3 regions of the Priestia sp. SRI_019 genome follow, and region 1 is predicted to be linked to each of the others. Evidence: riboswitches for the same ligand, from Rfam matches in the RefSeq annotation. Region 1 holds a riboswitch; each other region holds the start of a gene.
What was found. Region 1 has a riboswitch for cobalamin ahead of AC2YJL_RS09270 (cobyric acid synthase). Riboswitches for the same ligand answer to the same signal wherever they lie in the genome.

Region 1 (10,875 bases):
AAGTAGGTTATTTAAAAGAAAATCCGAACGATGAATCGAGATTCTTGATGGAGAATCACATTCGTTCGGATTTTTTCATTGGTATTGGTGAGCGTAGGTTTCATGTGTGTAGTTGTTTCTAGCTGTTGATTGAATCGATATAGTTATATCTCAATCTCTTTTGATACAGGCAAGTCTAAGTCTAAGCGTTTACTTCAGTTTTGTTTATTGCGAGTATATTACTTTGCTTCAAAGTAAATAACAGCATTTTTATGCTGAAATTGCTATAATATACAAGCCGGTACATATACTAAGGCGACTGAAAATAAAGGAGTTTTGATTAATGACAAAAATAAAATTAATTTCACATAACGATTTAGACGGGGTAAGTCCAGCACTATTGGGTCGGTTAGCGTTTGGCGACGACAACTTTGATTACAGCACGGTAAGCATTGGCCGCATCAATGACATAGTGACGCATTTTATTGAAGAAGAAAACGATGGAGACACAGCTTTATACATAACGGATATTAGCGTAAATGAGGAAGTAGCGGAAAAATTAAATGAACTGGTAAAAAAAGGTCAACAAATCACTCTTATTGACCATCATATCTCTGCTCTTCCACTAGCTGAGAAATACGATTGGGTTCATGTTATTGCAGAAGATGAAAACGGTAAAAAGACGGCAGCTACATCTCTTTTCTACGACTACTTAGTGCGCCACGACATGCTTCAAAAAACGGCGTTGCTTGATGAATACGTAGAACTTGTACGCTTATTCGATACGTGGGACTGGTTCCACGAAAATAACTTGAAAGCAAAGCGCCTTAATCACCTATATTACCTAATCCCGCATGAAGAATTTAAAGAAACCATTCTAGAAACGCTTCGTGAATCGTACCATACTGAACATCAAGAATTTACGTTTACGGACAAACACGAAATTTTACTAGAAGCAGAAGAAAAAAAGATTGAAAAATACATTTATGACAAACAAAAACAAATCATAAAAGAAAGGGTTGAAATTGATAACACAGCCTACAATGCAGGAATTGTATTCGCAGATACATATCAGTCTGAACTAGGAAATGCACTGTGTCTAGAAAACGAAGATATCGACTTTTCCGTTATGGTGGACATGGGACGCCAAAAGATTGGCTTCCGTGCAGTAAAAGACGAAATCAACTTAGCAGAAATTGTTGGGCATCTTGGAGGAGGAGGTCATCCAAAAGCTTCTGGATGCAAGTTAACGGCTGAAACATTTGCTCTTTTCGTCACGGATCACTTGTTTAAAGACGAAGAAAAAAGTGAATAAAGCGTATAAGGAGGAGATGCTATGTCGTTTAAAGATTTAGTTGTTGTTGTTACCGGAGCTGCGAACGGAATAGGTAAAGAGGTATCCCGCGCATACGCGAAACAAGGAGCAAAAGTGGTATTGGCAGATGTGGACGAAACCGAAGGAGAGCGTCACGCAGAAGCTATTCAAAGACAAGGCGGAGAAGCAATTTTTGTAAAAACAGACGTCCGAAAAGAAGGCGACATTTTAAATCTCGTTGAAAAAACGGTCAGTACTTATGGGACGATACATATTTTGATTAATAATGCAGGCGTTTCCCGCTGGAAATCACCGTATGAGCTAACCATTGATGAATGGGATGACATTATCAATACGAACCTGCGCAGCGTGTTTCTATCCTCTCGCGAAGCAGCTAAGGTGATGAGAAAAAACGAAAGCGGAGGCTCCATTGTAAACTTAGCTTCTACAAGAGCTACAATGTCTGAACCTCACACAGAAGCTTATGCTGCTACAAAAGGAGGAATCGTTGCTTTAACTCATGCACTTGCCATTTCACTTGGTGATGACAACATCACAGTAAATGCTATTTCTCCAGGATGGATTGAGACATCTGACTACGATGGCCTTCGTGAAATCGATCATACGCAGCATCCGTCTAATCGGGTGGGAACGCCAGCCGATATCTCAAAAGCGTGTATGTACTTAACAAACGTTGAAAATGATTTTGTAACAGGAGCTAACCTCGTAGTAGACGGGGGAATGACGCGAAAGATGATTTATGAACATTAAGCATCTATAAAAAAAAGGCTAAGACAAAAGTATTTTAGACGAAGTGAAAAAATGAACCATTGATCAAATTTTTGATTAGTGGTTCATTTTTTTGTTACGGTAAACGTAGGTTTCACCTGTTTCGTTCCTTCTAGCAGTTGATTGAAGGGCACGACGAAGACTCCGGCGGAAAAAGCGGTTCAGCTCATATATCCCATTTGTTCATTTTAGATTGGATTCATTTCGTTATGTCTCAACCTCTTTTGATAATCAACAGAAGAAATAATAATTTTTCTGTTGACAGATAATAATAATCATTGTAAAGTAAGTTACATAAAGTAATTAAATTTCAATTAATATTTTTTTAGTTTAATATCTCGAATTAGAGATATAAGAATTCATTATATCTTGTTTATCTCCTTTTATCAGGGGGAAGGGTATAAACATGCAATTTAAGCTTAAAAAAACAAACAATTAGGAGTGTGGAAAATGGGTTTTTTAGATAAATTATTTGATAAATCAAGTGATCAACAACAGGTTGGAAAAGATTTTTATGAAGCAATTAAAAACCGACGTTCTATTTATGCAATTGATAAAAATGTAAAAATATCAGAAGAAAAAATTGAAGAAATTATTAATTTTTCGGTAAAACATACTCCTTCATCATTTAATTCTCAAAGCGCACGTGTAGTTGTTTTATTTGGTGAACAGCATGATAAAGTATGGGATATTACGAGAGAAACGCTTCGTAAAATTGTTCCAGCTGAAAATTTTTCAGATACGGATCAAAAAATGAACTTATTCGGAAGCGGCTATGGAACAGTTCTTTTCTTTGAAGATCAAGAAGTAATTGAAGGATTGCAAAAGCAGTTCGCATCTTATAGCGAAAACTTCCCGGTTTGGTCTAACCAATCATCAGGCATGCTGCAGCATGTGATCTGGACAGCACTTGAGCTAGAAGGCCTAGGAGCAACTTTACAACATTACAATCCATTGATTGACGATGAAGTAAAAGCAACTTGGAATATTCCAAGCTCATGGAAATTAATTACTCAAATGCCATTTGGTAATCCTGTGTCACCTGCGGGAGAAAAAGAATTTCAACCGCTAACTGAACGTGTAAAAGTATTTAAATAAGCAAAAAAAGGCACGGACAAAATTATTTTATTTGAAGCAAAATCCGAACGATTCATCGTTCGGGTTTTTTTATTGGGATGGCAAGCGTAGGTTTTGCGTATGTAGCTGCTTCTAGCGGTTGATCTCGTTATGCCTCAGCCCTTTTGTTATGATAAATAGTTTGAATATTCTTTTATGTTTAATCTAAGAAAAATGCGGTTAAATAGGAGGAGTAGTCCTCAAATCTTCGGTGGAATTTATGCGCTATACATAAGCAATTCAATGATGTTTTACAAAAAAATAAATTTTTTAACTTGGTTTTTTAGAGAATATTTGTTAACATATCCACTTGTGAGGTCTTAGTAAGAGGAGGATGATGTAAAGAATCCCATATCGGACGCAAGGGCGTAGATATGTGGAGTGGGAATTTTAAAGGAGGATTTTATGTCTGATCAAGGAAATCAAGGAAAATTTAAAAAATCAATATCGTTACTTGACCTAACGTTAATTGGGATGGGAGCTATTTTTGGTTCCGCCTGGTTATTTGCGGTTAGTAACGTAGCGTCAAAGGCTGGTCCAGCCGGAAGTTTTTCGTGGCTGATTGGCGGAGTCATTATTTTACTTATCGGCTTAGTGTATGCTGAACTTGGAGCAGCGCTGCCGCGTACCGGTGGAATTATCCGTTATCCGGTTTATTCACATGGTCATTTAGTAGGTTACTTAATTTCATTCATTACCATTATTGCTTATACAAGTTTAATTGCCATTGAGGTAACAGCTGTACGTCAGTATGTTGCTGTATGGATTCCTGGTCTAACTAAACATGGTTCTGAATCGCCTACAACGATTGGATGGCTATTCCAGTTCGCGTTATTAACACTATTTTTTATCATTAACTACGTAAGTGTAAAAGCATTTGCTAAGTCAAATGTCATTATATCTGTGTTTAAATATGCGGTTCCTCTTACAATTATCGTCGTGTTAGCTTATCACTTCAAATCAGCTAACTTTACAACTGGCGATTTTGCTCCGTTTGGTTTTAATGGTATTCAAGCAGCCATTTCAACAGGTGGCGTTATGTTTGCTTACTTAGGACTTCACCCTATTGTTTCGGTAGCCAGTGAAGTTAAAAATCCGCAGCGTAATATTCCAATCGCGCTCATTATCTGTATTGTACTTTCAGCGATTATTTACACAGCACTGCAAGTATTGTTCATCGGTAACATCCCGGCTGATATGCTATCAGGAGGATGGGGAACAATTCAAGAGCAATTCTCTTTACCATTTAAAGATATTGCACTTATTTTAGGCCTTGGCTGGTTAGTAACGCTTGTTATTTTTGATGCTATTTTATCACCAGGCGGTAACGGAAACATCTTTATGAATACAACTTCTCGTCTAGTTTATGCTTGGTCTCGTAATGGAACACTATTTAAACGTTTCTCAAAAGTAGATAAGAAAACAGGAATTCCACGTGCGTCACTATGGCTATCATTTGGAATGTCCGTATTCTGGACACTGCCATTTCCTTCTTGGGAAGCGCTAGTAAACGTATGTTCAGTAGCACTTATTCTGTCTTATGCTATCGCACCAATTTCAGCTGCAGCATTCAGAGTAAATGCAAAAGATCTTAAAAAACCTTTCAAATTAAAAGGCATGAGCATTATTGCTCCTGTTTCATTTATCTTCTGTTCATACATCGTATACTGGTCAGGATGGACAACAATTTCTTGGCTGCTAGGATCACAGCTTCTAATGGTTGTTATCTACGTAGCGTTTAAGAAATACGTACCAACTGACGTTGTGAAATTTGCACAGCAGCTTAAATCTGCTTGGTGGCTAGTTGCTTATTATATTATTATGCTTGTTATCTCTTATCTAGGTTCATTTGGTGGAGGACAAGGTGTGTTAAGCAACCCACTTGACTTAATTTTAATTGCTCTTGTTTCACTCGGTATTTTCTACTGGGCGAAATACACAGGTTTACCAAAAGCAGTTATCGATACAGATGATTAATAAAAAACACGGCATGAATTCATGCCGTGTTTTTCGTTTGTATAGGCGTGTACTCTATTTATTTATCAAACAGCCATGTTTTTAATATAGCAGCATACTCACGAAAGTAGGCTTGAAGTTTAATTGAATTTGGTGTCTTTGCGCCTAAAGGATAAACATCAAAACCTTGGCGCTTTGCAATAATAGAAGCGCGAAACAGATGAAAATCACTGCTAACAAGCACGATTCGTTTATCTGGAATATCAACTTTCTTTTTGGTGAAAGTAAAATTCTCAAAAGTAGAGGTTGACTGACCCTCTTTTATAATTCGATTCTTTTTAATTCCTGCTTTTCGTAGAAAACGGTAGGCTGCCTCTGCTTCAGAAATTTCTTCATCGGATCCTTTTCCACCCGTTACGATAACTTTTGTTTGTTTATGAGTCTTTAAATAAGATAAAGCCGTTTTTGCTCGTTCTTTTAAACTAGGAGACATTTGATCTCCATCTACTTTCGAACCTAAAATAAGCACATAATCTGCTTTTTGCGGAACAGGCTGATGAGCGGTTTGATACATACAAAAAGACATGATTACAGCATAAAGAACAAGCAAACTAATAAAGATATAAATGATTTTTTTCTTCAACTACGAGCACCTTCCTAGCTATTTCATAAGATGTTTGGAAAATAATTGTTATTATAGCATAAGAGACCCAAATAAGTATAAACACAGTAATATATAATAATAGAAGAAAATCGTTATTGTGAATGGTTATAAAATTCGTTACAATAAAGAATAAATGATTTTAAAAGTGCCTCTAAGGAGGATAATAGGGAAATCGGTGAGAATCCGGTGCAGCCCCCGCTACTGTAAATGTGGATGAACCTGCAAAGACCCACTAGTCAAACTAGGAAGGATGCAGAAGTAAAATGAAGCATAAGCCAGGAGACCTGCTTTTAAAAACCCCTTATTTTTCGGTGGGAGAAATAAGTCAAGACAATGTGTTAATGAGCGCATGACCAAACCTTGACTTTTACAGTTAAGGTTTTTTTATGTGATAGGGAGTGGGAAAAGTGAAAAAAGGAAAACCTCTTATGATTCAAGGAACGCACTCAGACGCTGGAAAAAGCATGATTGCTACAGCGTTTTGCCGTATTTTTAAAGAAGACGGCTATCAAACTGCACCGTTTAAATCGCAAAATATGGCGCTTAATTCATACATTACAATGGATGGAAAAGAAATTGGAAGAGCGCAAGGAATTCAGGCAGAAGCGGCTGGAGTCGAAGCAACAACCAATATGAACCCTATTTTGATTAAACCAACTCGTGATCATGAATCTCAAATTGTCGTTCATGGAAAGCCGCTTCGTAATATGTTTGCTTTTCAGTATCGGCAAGAATTTTTTAATGAAGGTTTGAACGTTATCACGGAGTCTTATAAAGAGCTTGCCAATCATTATGATCGAATTGTGATTGAAGGTGCTGGAAGTCCTGCTGAAGTGAATTTGAACGATCGTGAACTGGTAAATATGCGCGTAGCAAAGATAGCCCAAGCCCCTGTTGTGTTAGTAGGAGACATTGATAAAGGAGGGGTTTTTGCGAGTTTAGTGGGTACTCTTCAATTGCTCCCAGATGAACATAAGCCTAGAGTGATTGGGGTGTTAATCAATAAATTCCGAGGAGACTTAGAGCTTTTAAAACCGGGGCTAAAGTGGTTTGAAGAATACACGGGAGTTCCGGTACTAGGAGTGATTCCTTATATGCATGACGTGGAAATTGACGCTGAAGATTCGTTATCACTCAGAAATTACTCAACGCTTGTGAACCCGTTAAAAGAAATCGATATTGCGGTTATCTCGTATCCTCGCATCTCAAATTTTACAGACATCGATCCTTTAAGCTTAGAAGAAGACTGTCACGTGAGGCTTGTAACCAAGCCATCACAACTAGGTACGCCTGATTTAATTGTTTTACCAGGAAGCAAAAATACGATTGAAGATGCGCAGTTTTTACAAGAAAGCGGCCTGGCTCTAGCCATTAATCAAGTCTTGAACGCAACGAACGCTCACGTTATTGGCATCTGCGGGGGATATCAAATGTTAGGCGAGACGATTACGGACCCCGATGCAGTAGAGTCCCGGATTGAATCTATTAAAGGGCTGGGTTTGCTTCCAGTGGAAACCGTTATGACAACCAGCAAAAAAACAGAAAGAGTTTCTGGATATGTTCAGTTAGAGAGTGAGAAGGTTTCGATTGAAGGCTATGAAATTCATATGGGAAAGACGGTTTCTCAAAGTTTGACGGAAGCCTTTGCGGTGGTAGATGATCAAAAAGAAGGAACGGTTAAAGAAAACATCATTGGCACGTATGTTCATGATGTGTTTCATAACGATGCTTTGCGCAGAGCTTTGCTTAATCAAATTCGTAAACATAAAAAATTGCCACCTATTACGGATACATTCAACAGCCGTCTGCAAAAAGAGGAGTCTTTTTCAAAAGCAGCAGCATATGTGAGAGAAGCTGTAGATATGGAAAAGCTGTATCATTTAATAGACAACTATAAAAGCCCGGAGCAAGCACAAAAAGTATAGCTTGTAGAGGCTTTCGCTTGTTTTTTTACCGAGAACTTTAGTACGCTGTGCTACGTTGCCTAGTTCAACAGTCTAGCACTCGCAACAAATAAAAGATGATTGTTTCCAACTTAATGCATGGTGGAAGCATCGTTTATGGACAGGAAAATGAATGGTTAATGTAATGTAAAACATCACGCCTCGTTTCCTAGAGGAGCTGAAAGTATTGATTTTTAAACGTATTTTTTTTAACAAAGCATCTATTTTATACATAGTCAGTTTATTTATTGTATGTACTTCGGTAATTATGGGCGTATTTATTGGTACAGTTTCGTTAACCGTAGGAGATACAATCAAAATTATTATTGGCCACCTTACCGGGCTATCCTTATATCACGGTCCGGAAAATATGGATTTAATCATTTGGCAAATTCGTTTTCCAAGAGTACTGGTGGCATTTTTAGTAGGAGCTTCGCTTTCAATAGCAGGGGCTGCCTTTCAAGGGCTATTAAGAAACTCTCTTGCCGATCCTTATACGATCGGGGTTTCCTCAGGTGCAACCCTTGGCTCTGTCATGGCAATTTATTTTCATTGGAGTATTTTTGGTTTGTCTATCTTCACGCTGCCGGTAGTCGGGATTGTATCTGGTTTTATTACCCTTCTTTTAGTTTTTGGTATTACGAAGCTCGCAAGCGGCAATTTGGCCAATGAAACCATCATCTTAGCAGGGATTATTTTATCATCCTTTATGAGCGCGCTTATTTCATTAATTGTGGCTCTTTCTCCTGAAGAAGATGTAAGGCAGGTTTTATATTGGCTAATGGGAAGCGTATCAATGAGAGGATGGGCTCATATTCAAATTTTAGGGCCGTTCTTTTTAGTCGGTACGATTATGCTGCTGTTACACGTAAAAGAGCTGAACGGCTTAGCATTTGGCGATCAATCCGCTCAGTTTATGGGAATAGACGTAAAGAAGAAAAAAAGAATGATTTTAATAGGTGCATCCGTATTAACAGGGGCTGCGGTATCAGTATCTGGGGCAATTGGATTTGTTGGCTTAGTTATCCCCCACGTAGTGCGTCTCGTAGCGGGAGCTAATCATAAGCATGTACTGCCGCTTTCTATTTTAATTGGAGGAAGTTATTTGGTTTTAGCAGATTTATTGGCACGAACGATATTAGAGCCTCGTGAACTGCCGATTGGAGTTGTAACCGCCTTAATTGGTTCGCCGATTTTCACCCTGCTCCTTGTAAAAGAACGTATGCGGAAGAGAGGAATATCATGATTGAACTATATAATGTGACAGGAGGATACGATAAGCAGCAGCCGACCGTTCGTGACATCACGTTCACCGTAGACAAAGGTTCTTTTGTTGCTTTACTAGGACCAAATGGAAGCGGGAAAACAACGCTTATTCGCTTAATTATGAATGTATTAACCATTCAATCAGGAGAAGTGAAGGTGGAAGGAAAGTCAGTAAAGGCTTATTCACCAAAACAACTGGCGCAAAAAGTTGCAGTCATGACGCAAGAAAATCAAATTGGATTAGAATTTACGGTTCAAGAAATTGTTTCACTTGGACGTTATCCTTATCAGGCAAAAGGATTGTTTAGCACCGTATCAGCACAGGATGAAGAAGTGGTGGAAAGCGTGATGAAATTAACAAACATCTGGCACTATAGAAACCATACTTTTCAATCGCTAAGCGGTGGAGAAAAACAGCGGGTTTTGCTGGCTAAAGCACTAGCGCAAGAACCTGACTACTTACTTCTTGATGAACCAACGAATCACTTAGATGTAAAACATACAATGGAACTACTTCAGCTGTTAAAAACTTTACAGCAGGAAATGAGCTTGACGGTCCTGGCCATTTTGCATGATCTCAACATTGCCTCGCTGTTTGCAGATAATGCCGTGTTACTGAAAGATGGAAGAGTAGAAGAAACGGGGATGGATGCCATTTTTCAGGATGCAGCTACGTTAAAAAGAGTATATGGCGTTGATTTGCATGTATTTCACCATCCTGCTGTGAATAAGCGACAAATTGCTTTTGTGCCGCCTTATCAATATCCAGAGACGGACTTCCATGAGTTGTATCAGTTGCAAAAGGAACCGGGCAAGCTATGTTTATCCTTTGTTCGTCCTTTGAGAACTCTTTCACTGAGTTCCAATGAAACAGGTCTAGACTGGTGTCAAGAAATTGTTCAACAGCAAAACAGTGCTAACGCGGTATGGAAATCTGAGTCTTTATCTAGTCATGAAGTTCGCTTAAAAGACGATAAAGGTTACTCGTGGCTGGCTGTGCTGACACATGGACAAAAAGAAAACGAAGTAAATATTGTGCTACTAACAAATGCGCCGCTTTCGGACGGGAACTTACTTCATGCTGCGATGAAGGTAATTGAGTACCGGGCTTTCTTAGGAAAAACAGGACGTATTGTTGTAGCATCATCTCATCATAAAGAAGAAAATCAAGAAGAAATTTCAGAGTTCTTGATGGGACGCCTTAAAAAAGAATTACAACTATTTATGGAAACAAAAATGACCGACAATTGCTTTAAATAAGCAGTAGCGGTCATTTTTTATTCATCGGAGTGATCATCAGACTTTTCTGTTTCACCTCCTGAACTCATCGTTGTCTCAGTTGTATGTTTATCAATCTTTTTTTCTTTTAGCTTAACAGAAAACAAGTCTTTGACTTCTTCATCTACTTGATCAGAGTCAGCGCTGTAAGTGGTGCCGATGTTTAAGTGACCGGTCAAATCTTTAATGCCTAGCTGGCCAAAATTATTAATAAGATCAATTTTGTCTAACAATACTTTTTCGACCATGATTTTTTCAACAACAATGGACTGCTTTGGCTGAGTTACTTCATCAATCTTTTTGTCAAGAGTTTTCACCATCTCATATAAGGCTGTATTGGACGATTCTTCCTTTAACGCAGAGAGCTGATTTTGAATAGCTTCGAAATTAGGAGCTGACTGCATAGCCGAGAGTAAATGAGCTGTTTGCTCGTGCAGTTGAGACAGTGATTGAATAAGAAGAACTGATTCATTTAATTGCTGATGAAGCTCTTCTATTTTAGGGATCGCGTCGGTTAAACGCGCCACTTTTTAAATTTTCCGTGATTCATATTTGTCACCTTCTTTAAA
Region 2 (10,875 bases), on a different contig from region 1:
TTACGAAATAATAAACCAAGCATCTTCTTTAAAGCACTCATTTGCTTTGTCACAAGCAAAAGTAAAAGCATAAAAACAAATGACCATATGACACGGTGAGCGAGTATTTCATTCGCATTCACTTCGCCAAGAAGCTTCCAGTAAAGCGGAAAAAGCCCCCACATAACGTAAGCGCTGGCTGTATAAACAATACCTGCTCGTTTAGAATCTTGATTCATTTCTCAACCTCTTTTCTTTATCTCTCTGTCTCTTATCATTATAGATGCATTTACCTCTTTTTTATAGCTTTATTTTGCCTATCGAAATAGCTCATAAAAAAAACGATCGCTTTTAGCTCGACCGTTTTTTATACCTTATTTTTTAGGCTGTTTAAATACTTTAGCACTGCGAATATACTCTACATCCTGTACATTTTCTCGCGCGTTAGCGATTCGAGCCGCAGCAAAAAAATAATCGGATAAACGATTTAAATACTGAAGCACCGCCACATTAATTTTATGCTCACGCTGCACGCCAACAACAAGCCGTTCTGCGCGGCGTGTAATCGTCCGGCAAATATGAAGCGTTGTTGCTGCAGGTGTGCCTCCAGGTAAAATAAAACGCTCAATGGCCGGCGCTTCTGACATATAGACATCAATGCGTTTTTCAAGTACTGATATCATGTCGTTTGTTACTTTGTACGGATGATCATCTTTTGCAAATGCTAAATCACTTCCACAGTCAAAAAGCTCATGTTGAATCGTAATTAGCTCTTCTTTTACATCTTTTAATGCTGCTTCATCCAGCTGATAAATTGCTTGACCTACAAAGCCATTTAGCTCATCAATCGTACCGTATGCTTCCACTCGAATATCGTCTTTATTTACTCGTCCTCCAATTAAGCTTGTCTGCCCTTTGTCCCCTGTTTTTGTGTAAATGTTCATTGTATTTCCTCCTTCAATCGATTAGCAATTCCGTACCAAATGTGATCTACTTTCCGGGCATGCGCTGCTAAATACTGATACGCATACCCGCACTCATCTCTCCACTGCCGCTCTGTTGGATCTAAAGGAACAATCCCTCTGCCGACTTCAGTTCCAATCACTATCAACTGTTCCCATACACCGCTGTCTCTCCACTTCTGTATCAACTTTTCAACAACAAGGTGCGGAGACTCCAGCTCGCTATGTATTAATTCCTTAACATAGTGCTCAAATCCTTCTAGCACTATGTAACTTTCTTCGAACTCAAGCGCTGGTAAAACAGGGTCTTCATACAAACAATGCCATTTTACCGACTCACTGGCATAATGCTGCTTCACCCATTTTCTTTTGCCGGTAAATGCACCGCCGAATACGAAATGCATGCTCTTCTCTCCTTTGCCTGTTTGTATGTACACGCTACTGAAAAACCTTCTCCATAAGAAAAAGAAACATCCCAAAGCGACGCTGTCTGTTTAAAATGGGATGCAAGTAAACGCAGTGGTCCGCCGTGCGAAACAATAGCAATGTGACGCAAATGCCGACTGGCCGCCAAATCGACCGCTTCTTCCCACGCTCCCCAAACTCGGTTTGAAAAGCTTGAGAAGCTTTCACCCTTCGGAGGCGTATGTTCTGTCCAGTGATCAATCCAATTTCTATACGCCCGTATGTTTTTTAAATCTTCATACGTCTTCTCTTCCCAATCTCCAAAATGCAGCTCACGCCAATTTTTACTTTTAACCACCTGAGATTTTGGAAAAACAACTGCACTTGTTTCTAGCGCTCTTTTTAAGTCACTGGAAATAACGAGCTGAGGTTCTAGAAAAAGCTCTTTTAATTCATTTTTCCCTTCTGTACTTAAAGACGGATCACTCCACCCTATATATTTTTTCTGTTGATTTTCAAGCGTCATGCCGTGACGAATACATGTGATAACCAAAGAATTATCCATAAAAACGTTTCTCCTCCTTCAATGGTTGCCCCTATAACATCTCCTGTTACGCCCCCAAACTGCGAACGATAAAACCGTATCCACAGCCATAAAAAACCGGCAAAGAAAAGAATAATGAATTTATTGTCCATAAAAACAGCGAAAATAGCAACTAAGAATAGGCTCATGACGATAAATACATAAATAGACCGTTTGGTGACTCCTTTTTGAAAATAAGCAGCCAGACCCGTATCTTTAGCGGGCTTATCTCTCATCAACAAAAAGGCTGCTCCAATTCTTGGAAGGGTAAAGACAACTAAGCATGCCCAAATTGATAAAGAAGAAAGAGACGCTAATTCATAGATCGCACTAAAACGCAGCAGCAGAAGAACCATAAGAGAAAGAATAGCAAAAGACCCAACGTGCGGATCACTTAAAATCTGCAGTTTTTTTTCCTTTGACTGATGAGAAAAATACGCATCGCTTACGTCCATCCAGCCGTCTAAATGAAGACCACCCGTTAAGATAAGCGGTAAAAGCAAAACTAAAATACTATCAACAATCGTAGTGATAGGTGAAGATTGAAGCAGCTGTAAAAAGCTATAAAGCATCAAGCCTAGTAACATACCAATCCACGGCAGCACAAAAAGTGAGCGTGCCGTTCTTTTTTCAGTCCATTGAACCGTTTTAGCCAGCGGTAAAATCGTAAAAAACTGGAGAGAAATTCGTAGTATGGCTATCCATTCTTTCATATATCTACACATTCCTTTCCTTTTTTAAAACGATAAATTCCCGCTTCTACACAAATAGCCACATCTGCTTTTTCTACAATATACTGATGTAATTTCCCTAACATCTTCATATAGCTATATGTGGGCTCCTCTAATACGCCCGCTTCAAACAGTTCATTAGATACTAGCACAACCGTCTGAGACTGCGCAAACAGCTTATCGAGCGCTTTGATCATATGACGAAAAACCTCTTGTTTGCCCTCTTTTGTTTGCCACCTTTTTTCTGTTAAAAAAAGCTCATTGGCAAGCCAGTTCGTGACACAATCCAAAAGTATAGCATCATCACTTTGAAGATTTGGCAGAATTTGTTGTAAATCTACAGACTGTTCGATCGTTACCCAAGGCGTGTTCGCTGCTTGGCGTTCTGTTTGATGAAGCTGGATACGTTTTTGCATTTCCTTATCTGTTTGCCTGCTTGTGGCAATATAAACAGCGCGCTTTGTACAAAAAGTTTGAACCATATTCTCCGCTGCACGTGATTTTCCACTTCGAACGCCTCCGCTAATAAAGATGATCATATTTCATCAAGTCCTTGTTTGATTACGTTAAGTAAATAGTCATTTTCTTCTTTCGTTTTCACAGCCAAACGGATATAGCGTCCATTTAAAAATGGGAAGTTTTCAGTATGCCGGGCTACCACACCGTGGCTTGCTAAATAGCCAAGCCATTCACGCGTTTTAATAGAAGACGGAACGCTGCAAAGATAATAGTTTGTTTGAGAAGGAGAAACCAAAAGCCCCCATTCCTCTAGTTGACTCAAGATTCGTTTTCGTTCTTGTTTAATATAATGTACGGTGTTTTTCACAAAATCTTTTTCATCTACACATATCATCCCTACTTGCTGCGACAATCCATTTACACTCCAAGGAGGCTGTTTTTTAGACATCTCGCTAATGATTTTTTCATTTGCCAAAATATAGCCAAGGCGAAGCCCGGCAATATTAAACATCTTCGTCATAGAACGCACAATAATGATATGTTCATAATCCAGAATAAGAGAATCAAATGAAGGCTGATGTTCGACAAAATCAACAAATGCCTCATCAATCATTAAGTATGTACCATGATGAGCAGCAGCTTTTACTACTTTCATCCATTCCTCATGACTATACATAACGCCTGTTGGGTTGTTTGGATGACAAATCCAAAGTACTTTTATATCCGGAAGGATGCTCATAATTAACTCTATATCCCAGCTCCAGCCGTTTTCTTCAGCTAAAGGAATGTACGTCACTTCACATCCATAAGCTTTACTTGCCTGTTCATATTCAACGAAAGTCGGCTGTACAATCCCTGCTTTCTCTCCTGAAAATAACGAAGCAATAAGGAAAAACGCTTCAGCGGCGCCATTTGTAGGCAGCACTTGAGCAGCTGAAACATCATGATGAGCTGCTAGTTTATTTTTCAGCTCTGTTACTTGAGGGTCAGGATAGCTAAACGCAGCATCCTTGAATTCGTTCCACTTTTCGTGAAGCACAGGGGGAGCCCCTAAAGGATTTGTGTTCACACTAAAGTCTTTTATGTGTGACAAATTCTCGGTCCCTATTGCTTTTAAAAAGACAGTAGGATTAGCTCCATGTGTAGGTAATAGCACTAATAACTCCTCCTAACAAAAGATATAATAACCACGTAGCATAGACCGTCCTTTTCATAATGAAAACAGCTTGTTCAATATGACCGGCTTGCAGAGGAATGAACGGTTCGCCCATTTTTGCACGATTAGATTCTATGCCTTTGTATGTATTAAGTCCGCCGAGTTGAATACCTAAAAGAGCAGCTACTGCACTTTCCCCGTATCCGCTATTTGGACTTGGATGCTTCTTAGCATCACGTTTAATCAAACTCGTTACATGCCCAAGAGAATACTGGCTTTTTGCTACATTAACAGCCGTCATCACCACTGCAGTTAACCGACTTGGAATATAGTTTAATACGTCATCGGTTTTTGCACTAAAGTAGCCGAACAGAAAGTAGCGGTCATTTTTGTACCCAACCATCGAATCACATGTGTTAATAGCCCGGTAAAAAAACGCTAGGGCTCCTCCTCCTATAAATGCATAAAAAAGCGGAGCTGTAATACCATCACTTGTATTTTCAGCCACGGTCTCTACCGTGGCTCTGGCAATTTCTCCTTCTGACAAACGATCTGTATCTCGTCCCACAATCATGCTTACTTCATATCTAGCTTTCTCCATATCTCCTAGCTGAAGCGGCTTTTGTACCTTATAAGCAGCTTCGCTTAAAGAACGAGTGGATATAGTAGTCGCAATCATTACGCCCTCTACTAAAACACCTGCTATAAAATGAACTTCGTATAAAGCATGAAGGAACAAAAAGGGAACAACTCCTGCGAGCACAGCCATACTTATCACAAGAAGCAATCCTTTGAATCGTTTTCCTGCACCTTTATTTAATCTGGAATCCATCCAATAAATCCATTTGCCAAACCAGCGAACGGGATGCGGCCAATTTTCAGGGTCGCCTATAATTCGGTCAATTAGTAAAGCAATCGTCATGGCCGTCATGTGTGCAATTATCGCTTGTGTAATACTCACTTCTTCACCTCTTTCCCTTAAGTCCCTGCTCTAAGCTTATTTTCACCAGCTTGGCTACCGCTTGCCCTAAAGCGGTCATAGAGCCTGCATATTCATATAATGGTCCTTGCTGAGACGCTGCAACTGAGATGCTGTCCGTAGATGTTCCCGTAGCAATCGTCTTTGTAGCCGGATCTATGACACCCAGCTGTGACAGCGTTTTTGTTTTAGCTTCTGTGGCCGCAACAAAAAGCTGTAAAAACGCTGCATCCGTAAGCGTACCTTCCACGAAAAAAAACATATTAATTGTACCGGGAGAGGAATAGAACGGGACAGCTTCGTCAGCTATAATATCTACTGCGTTTCCTACTCCAGCCGTTATCACGGAAGCTACTCTTACTCCGTAGCCTTCATAACAGTAAACCGCTCTTTCTTTTAACCAAACGGCTGTCATCAACCCTACGATTTGCTCATGGCGCACATTTTCTTTCATCAAATATTGCTCATACTCCAAAGAAGGAGTATCTGAATAATAGTCTTTGTGAACAAATCGATTGTAAAAGGTGTCCGTTTCCGTAATGCCTGTTCCTAAAACCCCTGAGCTGTATGTTTTATAAGAAGTCTCGGTTTTCATGATTAAAAGCTCAGGCCGTTCTTCAATTTTAAGATGTGAAAAGGGACCAATCCCCTTTTCAATTCGAACTGGAATATGGTCCCTCTTCTTATTTATTGTACACCTCAGGGTATACTGCTTTTGCTAAGTCCTCTAAGCCATCTACAATACGAGGTCCTAAGCGGTTGATTTTGTTTTGATCAACCTTCTCGATGTTACCCTCTTTTACAGCAGTCATGCTGCTCCAAGCGGGACGCTTCATAATCTCATTTTTGTCTGCATCATACGTTGCGATAATAACGTCAGGGTTTAACTTAACAACTTGCTCTTCAGAAAACTTAACCCAACCCTTTTCACTAGCCGCTACGTTATCAGCACCGATCATAGTAAGCATTTCGTTCATGAACGTACCTTTTCCTGTTGTATAAATCTCAGGAGCTCCTGATACCTCTATCCATACTTTTTTACGATCTTCTTTTGAAATCGTTTTTGCTTTTTTCTCAATTGAAGCTACTTTTTCTTTCATGTCTTTAATTGTTTGATTAGCTTCTTTTGTTTTACCCGTTAATTTACCGATTTGGGTAATAGAATCATAAACCGTATCAAACGTTGTTGAATCTTTTACAACAAATACCGGAATCCCCGCACTTTCAATTTGTTTAAATACTTCATCCGAAACGCCCATACTTGAAGCGTGTGCCAGCACTAAATCAGGATTTAAAGCAATAACTTTTTCTGCATTAACGTTCATATCTCCTACCTGCGCTTTTTTCTTTACGCTTTTAGGATAATCATCGTTGCTTGTGACACCTACTAATTCTTTTTCAAGGCCAAGGGCATATACAATCTCCGTATTACTTGGCATTAGTGAAACAATTTTCTTAGGCTGTTTTTTCAACGTAATTTCTTTATCACGCGCGTCTTTTACCTTCACAGGAAATGCAGCTTGTGACGTTTGTGCTGTATCTTGCTTCGTTTTTTTATCACTGTTGCTTTGGCTGCCTGCACCGCATGCAGCAAGTACGATGACTAACAGTGCAATAATGGAATACGAAAGCCATTTTTTCATCTAAATACTCCCCCTATATATTGTTCATTGTGAATACGAAACCTCCACGTTAAAGAAAAAGCAAATGATCATGCAAAAAGCAGCGCTATCCCGTTTTTCCGCTTTGACTATGTATACTGCTCGCAGGCAGCTTCAAAATAAAAAAGCTTTACTTTCAATTGAAAGCAAAGCAGGTAACGTCAAGATAAGCAGGAAAAGAATCCGTTCACTATACTTGATATGTATGTTCATTACCCTGCTTCACCCTTCCTCGAAGGTTTCACAGTTAACAATAAGGCAGGTCTCCTGACTTACGCACAAAGCGCTTACAGTGGCGGGACCGCGCTGGCTTTTCACCAGACTTCCCTTTTCACTCAATCTTTAAATTGAGACCTTATTGCTTTACGATTATTCACTTGTCCTAGTATACCCCACTCATGGAAAAATGGAAATAGCCATTCTCACAAAAAAAAGCTGCAAGAATGCTCTCGCAGCTTAGGGAATTAAAGAGTTGCTAAAAATTCACGGACCGCTTCAGGCGTTTTAGCATTTGCACTGTGCAAGTGTGCAATTTTTTCACCGTTTTTATATACAAGAAGAGAAGGAATACCCATTACATTGTTTTCAGCAGAAAGTTCTTCAAACTCATCCTTGTCAATTTTAAACCATGCTTTATCTGTATTTTCGTCAACGATTTCATCAATGAACATATCCAAACGTTTGCAATCAGGACACCACGTTGTCGTAAAAATCCCAACGCTTAGTGTTTCGTTCTTAATTTGTTCGCGAAATTGTTTTTCTTCCGTAAATTGTTTCATTGTGTTACCTCCAGCATCTATTCGTTCCTTCTCCCTATTCTATGGTAAGAAGTCTGACTTCATTATAAACGATTTTTTTATCGTTGTGCTAATGTTTCAGCTTATTTAGACCATAACGGTTTTAGACGTAAAAAAATGCTAGCTTAAAAAAGCTAACATTTCGAAATCACAGAATGTTGTGTCTATTATCAGCTAAACCATTTAGGCGGCATGTTTCGGTTCCAATAAATTTTCCCTAAATCATAATGCTTCTGAAAATTATCTGCAGCCGCATGATAGTGAAAATTAAACCAGTATCCATCTTTTGGAGGATTTTCACGCCGTACATGAAATCGTATTAAGTCCTGACCGGTTTCCCGGTCATATACATGGAAAATCTTTTCACCGTAGCCAGCAGCAGGATGCTCGCTTATCTCGAGATTCTGAATCGACTGTTCACGCTCAGTGCCAATGTCGGTCAGCACTTCTTCAATTTTAGGTAACACTGCTTGACGAAATTCATCTTCAATGACAGGTCCAATTTTTGTTCCGAATTTTTCCACTGACTGTTTTTCAGCTGATTCCATTGCATACGTAACAAATGATGAAACGTCTTCATATTTTGGTTCTTCATATGGCAAATGAATATCTTCTATAACAGCTGTGACAGGAGTTGTTTCTCTTACATACCCTGCTTTATGTTGCTTGTCCGCTTTTGCATCATCAACGTATAAATATTCTGGTGGAGTGACAAGCCCAAATGTAAATACTGTAATAAATACAATTAGCATTCTTTTTATCCATCTAGGCATTCGTATCTTTCCTTTCTCATCTTTTCCCATATGGTCTTTTCATATCGTAAAATTCATTGTTATAACTCACTAGGTATTGTAACATACTTATTAATTTTTTACCTATATTTGCTTATTCATTTATGCTGCCTACGGGCATTCGACGACTTTTTAGTTAGCACCTTCCTTCTTCTGTTTGAGCTTGTCACACCGAGCGGAAACCTATACAAGATATTCCTTTTTTGCTGGATGCTTAAACACAAAAGTATTTTTATGTTCAAAAATATATCATACTTTTATGAACTTTAGATGAAATTCATAAAAAAAACTTCCAAAACTTTTTAATCCCTAAAAGGTTTTGGAAGTCTTTTCAATGATCGGGATTCATTTTACTTTTTTGTTTATTATTGTATATCAATTGTCCCGTAATGAAATTTTGATGTTTTTCGTTTTTGTACGGTAAATCCATGTTCTTCAAAACGAGTGCTTTTCCAATGATCTTTTAGCACGATCTTTTGTTTGGCTACTCTTTTTGCTTCTTGTATAGCCATTGGCGTCAGCGTAGTATAAAGTGCTATTGCTTTAATACCGTTAATTCCATTCGATTCATCAATTTGCTCTTGAAACATAGGATCAAAGTAGACAACATCAAAAGAATTATCTTCACAACAAGCCAAAAACGCTTCAAAATTTTGATGAACCACGTTTATACGCTTCATTGCATCGTTCAACTCTTGTACGTCACTTTCCCAATTTAAAAGCCCTTGTTTGACTAAATAAGCTACATAGCGGTTGCCTTCTAGTCCGACAACTTTCCCGCTTTCCCCTACCGCTGCGCTCGCCATCATACTATCCGATGCAAGACCAAGTGTACAGTCAAGCACGCTCATTCCTTTTTCTAAACCAGCAGCTTCAATAAACGGATCACGTTCTCCCCGCAGCCATCTCTTCACTCTAAACATAGCGGAGTTTGGATGAAAAAAAATAGGTTCCTCTTCGTTTTGAACGTGCAACTCTACTCTATTCTTACCGACAACCAGCACATCTGCAGCTTGAAGATTCTGAAGATCTGCAACGGATTTCTTCTCTCTTACTACAAAAGGTATACTTAAATCAGCGGCTACTTGTTTGGCTTTTACAATCATCTGTTCATTTGTTCGACCAGCAGTCGTAACAATCACTTTCATAACTCCCCCTACACTGTTTGGCTATTTACATAAAGAAAAAGGATGCCGATAGACATCCTTTTTCTTATAAAGTATATGCGATTTTTCTCTAAAAATCTATATACTAGATGTGACAAAAGCAGGACATTTTATGAACAGTGCTGCTTAAAGCCATTTAAAATGTTTTCAAAAATAACTTCTAACGGCTGACCTTCAATTTCATGTCGAGGAATAAAATGAACGACTTCTTTTCCTTTTAAAAGCGCCATAGACGGTGATGAAGGCTCAATGTCCCCAAAATATTCACGCATTTTAGCTGTTGCTTCCTTATCTTGGCCAGCAAAAACAGTTACCACTTGATCTGGTTTTTGCTCAGACTGTAAGTACGCTTGCGTTGCTGCAGGACGTGCTAAACCAGCAGCGCATCCACAAACTGAATTAACGACAACAAAAGTTGTGCCTTCTACGTTTTCCATAAAATCAACTACGGCTTCCTCTGTTGTTAATTCTTCATAACCAGCTTGAGTTAATTCTTGACGCATTGGTTTAACTAACTGACGCATATATTCTTCATATGCCATTGACATATTAACATTCCTCCTAACAATCATTCACGCTAAAAGCATACTATAAAAACCAGGAAAAATCTAGCTACTCACTCTTCAAATCCTTATCGCTGTCCCGTTCTCCTTTTCCATTTGACAAAAAAAGATTAAAACCGGGTCATATCATCTAATTTTTTTCCATAAAAATGTCGATTTTTACTATTAATATTCCATTTTTTGTACTATAGTAGTAAATAGTAGTTTAGTAGAAAGGATTTTCAAATTGAACCAGCGATTTAAACCGAACAAGCGATTTAAGCCAAACAAACGATTTTATGCATTTTTGTCTTTAGTGTTAGTGATCGTCGCTTCTTTGTTTTTTATTACAGAAGCCAAAGGAAGTGAATCCGCTGCATCTCAGCAAGTATTAGCATCTACTGCGTTGCCGCTGAAAGAAGCTACATCTTCAGCACAGCCTGAGAAGCTGCTTAATACACTTCATCATAATATGTATGTAGGAAATACGGTGAACGATCAAAATCAAGCTCTTACACAGCCTGTTTACCTTACGTTTGACGATGGTCCAACACCTGATACTCTTCATATTTTAGATGCTTTGCGTCAATATAACGTAAAAGCAACTTTCTTTATGTTAAAGCATCAAATTGACGCTCACCCTGAAATTGCTAAAAAAGTAGCA
Region 3 (10,875 bases), on a different contig from region 1:
AGAATAGCCGTATGATTCACTCCATATTCAAAAGCATAATCCGCTAGTGTTGTTTTCTCAATAAAATCATGCTCTTTATTAGGATAAGCGATAACAGGAGCTTCGTGAATAAGCGTTCCTTTTTTAATATCTTGCTTAGCAAATACACCTCTATTAAATTCTCCGTCGCTTATCGCAGACACTTTTATTTCGATCATATTCGTCACCTATATATTCTTTCCTTTAAGATTTTTTTCTTTCTTAAGCTTGACAGTTTCTAATGGGGAAATCAACTGTTTTTCATAACCACTTGAATATAAGCTGAAGGAGCGCTTATCATGCACACTTGTGTAAGCACTTACCTTGTTAGAAACATGCAATTTGATTTTATTTTAGACATGGGAAAGCAATAACCTTGCGCATAGCGCTTTTTTGAGCCATTCAACATGTGAAGAATCGTTTTTCTCTGTGATATAATCGTTTATGCTGCTTTTTTATGTTAATCTATCACTCTTATTACCAAATTTATCTCATGTTAGAAAGAAGGTTTTAAATGAACTTAAATCATGACAAAGATGGTGTAACGTATGCAGTCCTTTCTTATCTTATGTGGGGGCTCACGCCAATTTATTGGAAGCTGGTTCACCACGTAGCACCGGGGGAGATTTTAGCTCAGCGCGTTTTTTGGTCTTTTATTTTTATGCTTACTCTTTTATTGATAACAAAGAAATGGCGTACATACATTACGTTTGTAAAAGAAATAATGAAAAAACCATCCTTATTCTGGTCCCTTTTTACTGCGTCTGTACTTATTAGTACAAATTGGGGCATTTTTATGTGGGCTGTCATTGATGGAAAAATAGTAGAAGCGAGCCTTGGACAATATATTAATCCCCTAACAAGTGTTTTATTAGGTGTTATTGTCTTAAAAGAGAGATTAAGCGGGGCTCAAATTTTTGCCTTTATACTAGCAGCGATCGGGGTATTAACACTCAGTCTTCATTATGGTGTGGTTCCTTGGATTTCACTTAGTTTAGCTCTTACTTTCGGATTATATGGTTTGGCAAAGAAAAAGATTAAAGCTGATTCAACAATTGGATTAACTCTTGAAACGATGGTCGTCTCCCCTATTGCATTAGCATACATAAGCTACCTCACGTTTCAATCACACCTGCAGTTTTTTGATTCTTTTTCAACAAGTCTTTTATTAATCGGAAGTGGAATGGTCACAGCTCTACCACTCTTATTATTCACAAAAAGTGCTAAAAAAGTATCATTATCAATGCTTGGTATTCTTCAATATATTTCACCAACCTTATCTCTGCTAGCAGGAGTGATTCTGTACCATGAATCGCTAACAAAAGCTCATGTTATTGCTTTTAGTTTTATTTGGTTAGCTCTTATTGTTTATACGTTTTCATCTATTACTAAATGGGGGAACAAAAAACAAATAAGAAATAAAGTGGAGGCCTAACAGAAGCATACATTTTCTTACGTATTATTTTTAAATACAATAGGCTGGGAGGAGCAGTATTTATGAAACGAATTATTGACTCTCATATTCATCTCGATCAATATGAACCGAAAATCTGGAAAGACATAATTGAGCAGGATCCTTCGTTACAAGCGCTTATTTCTGTATCTTCCACATTACAGTCTTGCCAACTTAATCAAAAAATCGGCCAATTGTATTCCTGTGTGAAACCCGCCTACGGATTTCATCCTGAACAAATGCTTCCTTCTTCAAATGAATTAGCGGAACTGTTTGCCTGGATTGATCAAAACAATGAAGAAATGATAGCTGTTGGGGAGGTTGGTCTACCTTATTACTTAAGTCAGACCTATACTCTTTCTCTAGAGCCCTATTTGGAGCTGCTTGAAGCTTTTATTGTTCATTCAAAAAAATGGGGGAAACCGTTAGTTCTTCACGCTGTATATGAAGATGCTGAGATCGTATGCGACTTATTAGAAAAACATTCTGTGTCTAAAGCTCACTTCCACTGGTTCAAAGGAGCTAAAAAAACCGTTGAACGAATGAAAAACAACGGTTACTATATTTCAGTTACACCCGATATTGTATATAAGCCTAAAACCCAAGCGCTTGCTATGGAATACCCTCTTGACTACTTGATGGTCGAAACAGATGGTCCGTGGCCATTTGAAGGACCTTTTCAAAACCACACAACGGTTCCATCAATGATACATCAGTCCGTTGAGGAAATAGCACGTCTCAAAGGAGTTTCTGTAACGGAAGCATATGATTTTTTATATCAAAATACGTCTTGTTTTTATAGTCTCTCCATATAAAAGGCCTTTCCCTAAGGAAAGGCCTTTTATATCTAAATTCGTTTCACAAGTTTTACGATTAGCACAATCACTGCAATGACAAGAAGAATGTGAATGATGCCGCCGCCAATATGAAAAACTAATCCTAATAACCAAAAAATAAATAAAAGTCCAATAATCGTCCACAACATAATGTTTTCTCCTTTTTTTATATGTAGTATTTGTTATAATTTTATATTTCCCTAAATGTGCATAAATAAACGTATTTCATATACATCTTTTCACTGAGGAAGGTTCACATAATGTACAAAAAGCAATCATGTTCTCTGTGGTAAAATAAGTATGTAATCTTATTTCATTTAAACTATAGCGGAGATGATTAACTATGACGTGGATTGTATTACTTTCCATCATTCTTGTAAGTGCACTCAAAATATTAATAACGTGTCTTCCAACTCCAGTGGTCAAATGGCTTATGACTAAATTTCAATTACACCCAACACTTGATGACCAAAGCGTTACTGTCACAGTTGATGGGAAACATTTAGAAGGCAAAGACAAAATGCAAGTGATTGATTATTTTAATAAAGCAACATTTTTAAAACAATATTATGTCCATGAAGGAAATAAGGACTATTATAAACACCTAGAAGACAGTGAAACTCCACTGGTTATCGATACGAAAAAAGGAAAAAACGATGTTCGATTATGCGTATACAGTTATCACGATCATGTCGACGTCGTAAAACAGCATAAAAAGAAAATTATTGCTTACAGCCTGCTGTCTGATCACCTTCAAAAGCAGTCCATAACAGCTGATCTAGCTTAAACCAGTCGCCTACAAGGCGGCTTTTTTAGTTTTTAGTTTTAGGTTGAAGCTACCTTATTTAAAAATACCAAACTTTAACATTAATTCTAATGCTATAATATAAATTAATAGAATTTTCTAACTTTTTTAAGAGGTGATGGATAGTGCTTTCTTTGTTAGGGTTTGGAATGATTGCGACTTTTCTATTTCTTGTCATTAGTAAACGCTTGTCCGTGGTTGTTGCTTTTATTTTTGTCGCTATCCTCTTTGGTGTAATTGGAGGTTTTAGTGCTGATATGGGCGATATGATGATGAATGGTATTTTAAAAGTAGCTCCTACAGCCATTATGATCGTTTTTGCTATTTTATATTTTGGACTAATGATTGACGTCGGTTTATTTGATCCTATGATTTCTCGTATCCTAAACATTGTGAAAGGCGATCCCTTAAAAGTCGTAATGGCAACTGCCGTTATTACAATGCTTGTTGGCTTGGACGGAGACGGCTCTTCTACATTTTTAATTACAGTTTCCGCCTTGCTCCCTTTGTACACAAAACTGGGAATGAACCGACTAATACTGGCTTGTGTTATTAGTTTAAGCGCAGGTGTTATGACTATGATTCCTTGGGGAGGTCCTCTCGTAAGAGCCGCAGCAAGTTTACAATTAGAAGTATCAGATCTATTTAATCCTCTTATTCCAGCTATGACAGCGGGATTGATGTGGACTTTATTTTCAGCATACTTACTCGGAAAGAGAGAAAAAGCGCGCTTAGGAACCATTCATTTAAAAGGTGCATCAATGGCTTTTGCTGAACAGCTTTCAGCTCATGAAATTCCTGGGAAGCCGCCTAGACTCTTTTGGTTTAATGCCTTATTGACACTGTGCTTAATGACTCTCTTGATCATAGACATACTCCCTATTCCAATTTTATTTGCTATTGCTTTTGCCATTGCTTTATTTGTTAATTTTCCTCATCCAAAAGAACAGCAGGAAAGAATCTTAAGTCATGCAAACAGCTTTGTAATGGTTAGTACGTTGGTTTTTGCAGCCGGAATCTTTACAGGCGTTTTTACAGAAACAAAAATGATGGATGCCATGGCTAATACCATTGTAAGCCTCACTCCTGAATGGCTGGGCTCTCACCTTCCCTTAGTTGTAGCAATAACAAGCCTTCCTCTTAGCTTTGTATTTTCACCTGATGCTTATTACTTTGGCATTTTACCTGTTATTAGCCATACAGCAGCTAATTTTGGTGTAGACCCTGTAGAAATAGGACGAGCAGCTTTATTGGGACATTCCACAACTGGGTTTCCTCTATCCCCTTTAGTACCCGCTACTTTCATTCTGATTGGGCTGGTTGAAGTAGATTTCGGCGAGCATCAAAAGTTTCTTTTCAAGTGGGCCTTTGGGACAACTATTGTCATGACGATTACAGCCATTTTAACGAATGCAATTTCCTTATAGAATCTTACCATAAAAAGGAAGCCGACTACCATAAGGCAATCGGCTCACACATGTAGGATATTGATTTAACACTAACAAAGTACAACACAACACTAGTAATTATATAATATATTTCATTATTTTGAAAGCGATTTCATATATATTTTTAAAAATATTTTGTTATTTGTTTTTCATAGAAAAAAACCACGTTTCAGCCAATTCGAAATGTGGTTCTTTTCTGTAAGGACTTGCCCTACAGGCTATAAATGTAAGTACGCTTATTATAGCATGAGCTCTTATCTAGATTCTATGGTAATTACTGTATAATATTGTTACATTACGACTGGTTGTATTTTTCTGTCCATGTGCAGCGTATTCCATGGCTCTTCCTGTTCAGCAAGCCTTTCGATAAAACCTTGTGAAGTCCAAAATGGGATAGCCCCCGGTAAAAAAGGATGAGTATGCAGATACAACGTGTCATAAAAATGATTTTGAGCAAATTGTTCCACTGCTTTTAACAGCTGCTGTCCAATGCCTAGACGCCGGTACGCTGGATCGACATAGCATTTTACAATCTCAGCTGCAGTTTTATGTTCATATCGCTTTTTTAATGCATGAAACCTTCCATCGTAAGCGTATAAACCAATTGTTCCAATTACTTGTTGATTTTCCGTGACAGCTGCAAAAAAAGCAGCGCCTTTCGCTTGAACATAATGTTCATTAAAATGAAGCAAATCTACAGGAAGCTGATTTTTTTGCAGCATAGGAAATAGCTCATTCCGTATATTCATGACAAACTGAACCACTTCCGCATCTTTTTCTGTTACTTCTTTAATTTGATACATTTGTACTTCTTGCACGTTTACTGTCACATCCTTTTTTCTATCATTGTATACTTTCTCGTTTTCCTATAGGAACAACAATATTGACTACGGCGTTACGTCTAAATGCTGAGTCAGCATATAATACTCACTGGGATTTGTTGTCCAATTTTTCACTTGTTGATTATAAGCAACAACAATGTTTGGATGTACAATCGATGATGTCAGCATTTTTCTATTAATCAAAGCGGTTGCTTGCTTGGCTAGCTGATTTCGTTTTGCGTCATCTACGGTTGAATTTAACTGTTCTATCATTTTTGTTAGCGTATCGTCATTAATTCGACTGGCATTTAAACCACCGCCCGGCAAATAGTTCGTGCTTAAATAATAGCTGGCATCCCCTCTAGGTGCTGTGATAAGGCTGTACAATGCTAAATCCCAATCATCTTTTGCCATTACATATTCATCGCTATCTTCAACTAGGTGAATTTTAATAGAAATTCCTAACTCTTTGGCATTAGACTGTATAAGCTGAGCAATTAAAGGCAGTTCTGGCAGAGAGCTGTATGTGACAAGAGAGAGCGATAGTGGCTTTCCATTTTTGATTGCTTTGTCATTTTTGATTTGATAGCCTGCTTTCTCTAAATATTTTTTAGCAGATGTCATACCTCTTTGCTCGTTAGCAGTATTATCAGCAAAAGGAAATTGAGATAAAAATGGACCTCGAGCCGCTGCCGCTTGATTGTTCATTATGCTGCTGACAATTTCTTTTCGGTTCAATAAGGTATCGATAGCTTTTCTTACATTTTCGTCTTTTAATGCGTCATTGGTTTGGTTATAAAGCAATAAATGAGTACGCACACTAGGTACTCCGCTTACTTTGAAAGACGAATTCGCTTGTAAAGTGCTCAAGCTTTCTAAAGGCGGCCGATAAATAATATCGGCTGTCCCGGACTGAAGAGCTGCAACTCGCGCATTTGCATCTTCGTTAAATGCAAAGATCGCATTTTTCAATTTCACTTTTCCATTCCAATAATGTTCATATCTTTCTAACTTCACTTGATTTCCTTGATCGAAAGTCAAAACGTGAAATGGACCTGTACCAATGGGCTTCTTAGCTATATTAGAAACATCAACATCTATAATAGCTGTGTTTGGATGCACTAACTCAGAAGGGAATTTAGGCATTGGTTCTTTTAATGTAATTGTCAGCGCATGACCGTTCGATTTCATTTCTTTAATATTTAAAGCGTTTTTCATCGCATAACTTTGATCTATCGTTCTTTGAAGAGAAGACTTAACAGCATTTGCATCCAGCGCTTTTCCATTTTGAAACGTGATGTTCTTTCTTATCATAAATGTCCATGTAAGGCCGTTATCTTTCGTTTCCCACTTTTCAGCAAGCCAAGGCTTTATTTTTAAATCGTCGCTGATTTTAACAAGCGTCTCCCCTACTCCCGCACGAACTGCTGTATAATTATCGTCGGTATGAGGATCAAGCGTTGCAGATGTAAAATTAAATAAAAACGTCACACTTTTATCCGTTTTCTTTCTTTCTTTTATACTTATGCTCTCTTCATTAGGAGCGCAAGCAGTGAGGCAAAGTAACACAAGAAATATCATAGATACGAGCTTTTTATTATTTATCATTGATTTTCCCACCTTCTATTTTAATACAAAAAAAAGCACTTCTAAAAAGAAGTGCTTGTCTTCACAACAAATTCAGATAAACGTATCCCTTGTTTATCTTATTTTTGATTCTGCCAAAACACCTCCCTATCCTCGTAGGTTATTGTGTGCTGAGATTTATGGCAGGTCTCCTGGCTTCAAGTCATTGCCTTATACCGCCTTCCCGTCTCTAAATAGACAGTGGCTTTTTGACATAAGGCTCCTTGTTACAGTGGCGGGACCGCTCCGGATTTGCACCGGATTCCCTTTTAAGGCAATTGAAAAACAATTGCCACCATAAAAGCTGGTTATTTAATTTAGTAGCGTGCTCTTGAAACTCTAGAAGTAGAAGCTGATGGTGAAACATCTTCATCATCAAATCCAGTGGCAATAACGGTTACCATCATTTCGTCCTTTAAATCTTCATTAATCACAGATCCAAAAATCATATTTAAGTCCTGATCAGAAGCAGACGTGACAATATCTGCTGCTTCCTGTACTTCGTAAAGACTCAAGCTGCTGCCGCTCGTAATGTTCAACAGCACGCCTCTTGCTCCATCAATCGATGCATCTAGCAGCGGACTAGAAATGGCTTTTTTTGCTGCTTCAATTGCCCGGTCTGATCCGGAAGCTCGTCCGATACCCATAAGCGCAAATCCTTGATTAGACATGATTGTTTTTACATCAGCAAAGTCAAGGTTAATCAGCCCCGGAACAGCGATTAAATCTGAAATACCTTGAATACCTTGGCGAAGAACATTATCTGCTTCACGGAATGCTTCAAGCATAGGCGTCTTTTTATCGACAATTTCAAGCAAGCGGTCGTTTGGAATCACAATAAGGGTATCTACCGATTCATTCATCGCAGTAATACCCCCTACTGCTTGCTTCGTACGTTTATTTCCTTCAAACTTGAACGGGCGAGTGACTACTCCAATTGTTAAAGCATTTAGTTCACGGGCAATTTGGGCAATAACCGGAGCTGCTCCAGTACCGGTTCCTCCGCCCATGCCAGCTGTTACGAATACCATGTCTGCGCCTTGCAGTACTTCTTGAATTTGTTCTCTGCTTTCTTCGGCTGCTTCTCTTCCTACTTCTGGATTAGCTCCTGCACCTAATCCTCGCGTTAAGGCCGCACCAATCTGCATTTTCACATCTGCTTTAGATAAGTTAAGCGCCTGAGCATCCGTATTAACGGCGATAAATTCTACTCCTTGGACACCGTGTTCAATCATACGGTTAACGGTGTTATTTCCTCCACCGCCAACCCCAATTACTTTAATTCGCACTAACGGCGATACATCTGCATCAAATCCAAACATTCTAAGTTCCTCCTCAATGATCAAAATTACTTTCTCTTATTATCCGAAAAAACACGTGAAGAACCTTTTACTCCTATGTTTAACGCGTAACTGTTCTTTTGTTTTACAGATTTTATACACTTCTCTTTTAACCTTTAAATCTTTACATCTTTATGTAAATTTATTGTTGTTCTAAAATTAGTACGCCGAACTCTTTTATGGTTTTTCCACTCAAAATGGCATATAAGCTTATTGTATCATTCATTTGACAGATGTCTGTATTTAATTTTGAGTAAGATGTGACTAAGAGAATAATATTTTTATAGACAAAATGAGAAAAAGCCCTTAGAAATAAGGGCTTCTCTAGATAATAAACCGTTTTATAATTTCCCAGTTAAGAATTGAGCCTCTCCCATGCCAAAGCTCCAGTCAGCATTACCGTTTTCAACAATCGAAATCATAATGTCGTTTGGCTGAATGCCGCAGCTCTCTCCAAGCTCTTTTACAATTAATCTGTAAAGAGCTTGCTTTTGCTCTTCTGTTCGCTGTTTACTCGTTACACTTATAATAACCAAATCCTTGCTTCTCTCAAAGCCAAGACCTGTATCTTCAATAATCATTTCATGAGCAGGATGCTGATGTACAATTTGATAACGGTCGCGCTCCGGGACGCCAAAGGCTTCTAGCATCGCTCGGTGAGCAGCGTCTAGTAATGTTTTTAACTCTTTTTCATCTCTTCCTTCTATTACATCAAATCTAAGTAATGGCACACTAAGTAACCTCCAGCTTTTTGTCTAATATATTATTGCCTCATCATATCACAACTATCATTTGTTAAAAAAAGATATGCTATTCACAATGTGCTCTCTAGTGAAAGAGACCTCAAACGCTTCAATAAAAGCTGAACCTACTAAAAAGAAATGAGCAGCATAACGGCTCATTTCATTAGTACAAAAACATTTATAATAAGAGCTAAAATACATACAGATACAATGGCAATGAGTACGTTCATCACAAGGTTTTGCGAGGATGTTTTGGCTTTTTTTTTCATATCAGCCCGACTCATCTGTTGCTTTTCATGATCACTTTTAGACATCACGCAGCCTCTCCTATTCATCAAAATGTCAGCAGTGTGTAAATGATTTTTGAGAAACCTTGATCCAGTTCTTTTGTATAGACAGCAGCACATGCAGGTTATCACCAGTTATTTTAGCATGTTTTGTCAAATAAGTGGACTATGTAGCGCTTCAATTTAGTATTCACGGCCAAATATATTTAAATTCGTTGCTTTTCTCTTCTTTTCTCGCTATTGTTTGAGAAGAAGGATAATTAGATACGATAAAGGATGATACAATATTGAATAACCATACGCAGCTGCCTCAGTATATCTACACATACGCATGCAGCGAAGAGGAACTCTCACTATGTCAATTAGAGAGACGCTCTCTTTTTGACATTGAAACTGAGAAACCTATCATAAAAAGTGCCGTTAAACTTGATCCAAGCAGAAGCCCTTTTATCAAAGAGCGATTAGATATTATGTATGAATCAGATGACCTTGCTGATATTTGTAAGCAAGTAGAAGATATTGACCTTGGAGACAAAACATTTAAACTCATTTTCATGAAAATTAATGACTTGGAAAAAGATCAAAAAATAAGTTATAAAGGTCAGCGTGCTATTGAACGTGATGTGGGTTGGCATTTTGTAGCAGAAGCAGACTTGCATAACCCTGACCATTTGTTTGGCATTGTTCCATTTGAAGGACGCTGGTATTTTGGGAAATATCAAAAAAGCGAAGCGGTATGGCTGCATCATTTGAAGAAACCGCGTGAATACTCTACAGCACTCAGTACCCGCCTTGCAAGAGCTGTAGCTAACATTGCCGTTCCAAACCCTGAAGGAATCAAAGCGATTGATCCATGCTGCGGTATCGGTACAGTCCTTGTAGAAGCCCTTTCAATGGGCATTGATATTGTAGGACGCGATATCAATCCACTTGTGACCGACGGATCTCGTGAAAATATTGCGCATTTCGGTTTAAGCGGTGATGTCAAAACTGGACCGATTTCAGATGTTACAACTCACTATGATGTAGCTATCATCGACATGCCTTACAATCTCTACACCTATGCGACGCCTGAAGATCAGCTTTCTATTTTAAAACACGCTCGCCGCTTTGCGGATAAAGTGGTCGTGATTACAGTAGATACGATTGACCATATGATTCATGAAGCTGGCTTTTCTATTTCAGATCGCTGCATAGCGCGCAAAAGCGTATTTTCTAGACAAGTAGTTGTATGCGAATAAAAAAGACACCAGTCTAACAGGCTGGTGTCTTTTGATTTACCACTCTTTAGGTTCATAGTCTAATTCTTTGAATAGCTGCGTACGCTCTTTTTTCGTTAAATCTCTCCATTGCCCAACAGGTAAGTTGTTTAAATGGATATTCATAATACGCGTGCGCTGAAGGCGGTATACTTCATATCCAAGCACTTCACACATACGGCGAATTTGACGATTTAAACCCTGTGTTAAAATAATTTGAAACTCATACTTAGACAGCT

Region 2: it holds a riboswitch for cobalamin, as region 1 does, so the genes downstream of both, AC2YJL_RS14390 (ABC transporter substrate-binding protein) here and AC2YJL_RS09270 (cobyric acid synthase) in region 1, are expected to answer to the same signal.
Region 3: it holds a riboswitch for cobalamin, as region 1 does, so the genes downstream of both, nikA (nickel ABC transporter substrate-binding protein) here and AC2YJL_RS09270 (cobyric acid synthase) in region 1, are expected to answer to the same signal.

The regions. Positions count from the first base shown of each region.
Region 1 covers NZ_JBYCZN010000001.1:1,692,128-1,703,002, forward strand. The annotation lists gene AC2YJL_RS09245 (DHH family phosphoesterase) at 323-1,294, shown strand; gene AC2YJL_RS09250 (SDR family oxidoreductase) at 1,316-2,065, shown strand; gene AC2YJL_RS09255 (nitroreductase family protein) at 2,534-3,181, shown strand; gene AC2YJL_RS09260 (APC family permease) at 3,605-5,176, shown strand; gene AC2YJL_RS09265 (YdcF family protein) at 5,235-5,798, opposite strand; cobalamin riboswitch at 5,946-6,125, shown strand; gene AC2YJL_RS09270 (cobyric acid synthase) at 6,218-7,744, shown strand; gene AC2YJL_RS09275 (FecCD family ABC transporter permease) at 7,950-9,008, shown strand; gene AC2YJL_RS09280 (ABC transporter ATP-binding protein) at 9,005-10,288, shown strand; gene AC2YJL_RS09285 (hypothetical protein) at 10,306-10,833, opposite strand.
Region 2 covers NZ_JBYCZN010000002.1:791,314-802,188, forward strand. The annotation lists gene rarD (EamA family transporter RarD) at 1-218, opposite strand, end outside; gene AC2YJL_RS14350 (cob(I)yrinic acid a,c-diamide adenosyltransferase) at 354-923, opposite strand; gene AC2YJL_RS14355 (bifunctional adenosylcobinamide kinase/adenosylcobinamide-phosphate guanylyltransferase) at 920-1,345, opposite strand; gene AC2YJL_RS14360 (histidine phosphatase family protein) at 1,297-1,911, opposite strand; gene cobS (adenosylcobinamide-GDP ribazoletransferase) at 1,869-2,642, opposite strand; gene AC2YJL_RS14370 (bifunctional adenosylcobinamide kinase/adenosylcobinamide-phosphate guanylyltransferase) at 2,639-3,199, opposite strand; gene cobD (threonine-phosphate decarboxylase CobD) at 3,196-4,275, opposite strand; gene cbiB (adenosylcobinamide-phosphate synthase CbiB) at 4,250-5,236, opposite strand; gene AC2YJL_RS14385 (adenosylcobinamide amidohydrolase) at 5,241-5,957, opposite strand; gene AC2YJL_RS14390 (ABC transporter substrate-binding protein) at 5,938-6,897, opposite strand; cobalamin riboswitch at 7,156-7,288, opposite strand; gene AC2YJL_RS14395 (thioredoxin family protein) at 7,380-7,694, opposite strand; gene AC2YJL_RS14400 (YpjP family protein) at 7,883-8,485, opposite strand; gene AC2YJL_RS14405 (class I SAM-dependent methyltransferase) at 8,869-9,645, opposite strand; gene AC2YJL_RS14410 (BrxA/BrxB family bacilliredoxin) at 9,780-10,217, opposite strand; gene AC2YJL_RS14415 (polysaccharide deacetylase family protein) at 10,459-10,875, shown strand, end outside.
Region 3 covers NZ_JBYCZN010000006.1:27,265-38,139, reverse strand. The annotation lists gene AC2YJL_RS23765 (SET domain-containing protein) at 1-197, opposite strand, end outside; gene rarD (EamA family transporter RarD) at 533-1,453, shown strand; gene AC2YJL_RS23755 (TatD family hydrolase) at 1,516-2,286, shown strand; gene AC2YJL_RS23750 (lmo0937 family membrane protein) at 2,319-2,456, opposite strand; gene AC2YJL_RS23745 (YfmQ family protein) at 2,651-3,094, shown strand; gene AC2YJL_RS23740 (CitMHS family transporter) at 3,238-4,539, shown strand; gene AC2YJL_RS23735 (GNAT family N-acetyltransferase) at 4,851-5,378, opposite strand; gene nikA (nickel ABC transporter substrate-binding protein) at 5,448-6,989, opposite strand; cobalamin riboswitch at 7,133-7,322, opposite strand; gene ftsZ (cell division protein FtsZ) at 7,325-8,329, opposite strand; gene AC2YJL_RS23720 (tautomerase family protein) at 8,689-9,078, opposite strand; gene AC2YJL_RS23715 (hypothetical protein) at 9,246-9,404, opposite strand; gene AC2YJL_RS23710 (TRM11 family SAM-dependent methyltransferase) at 9,665-10,618, shown strand; gene rluF (23S rRNA pseudouridine(2604) synthase RluF) at 10,655-10,875, opposite strand, start outside.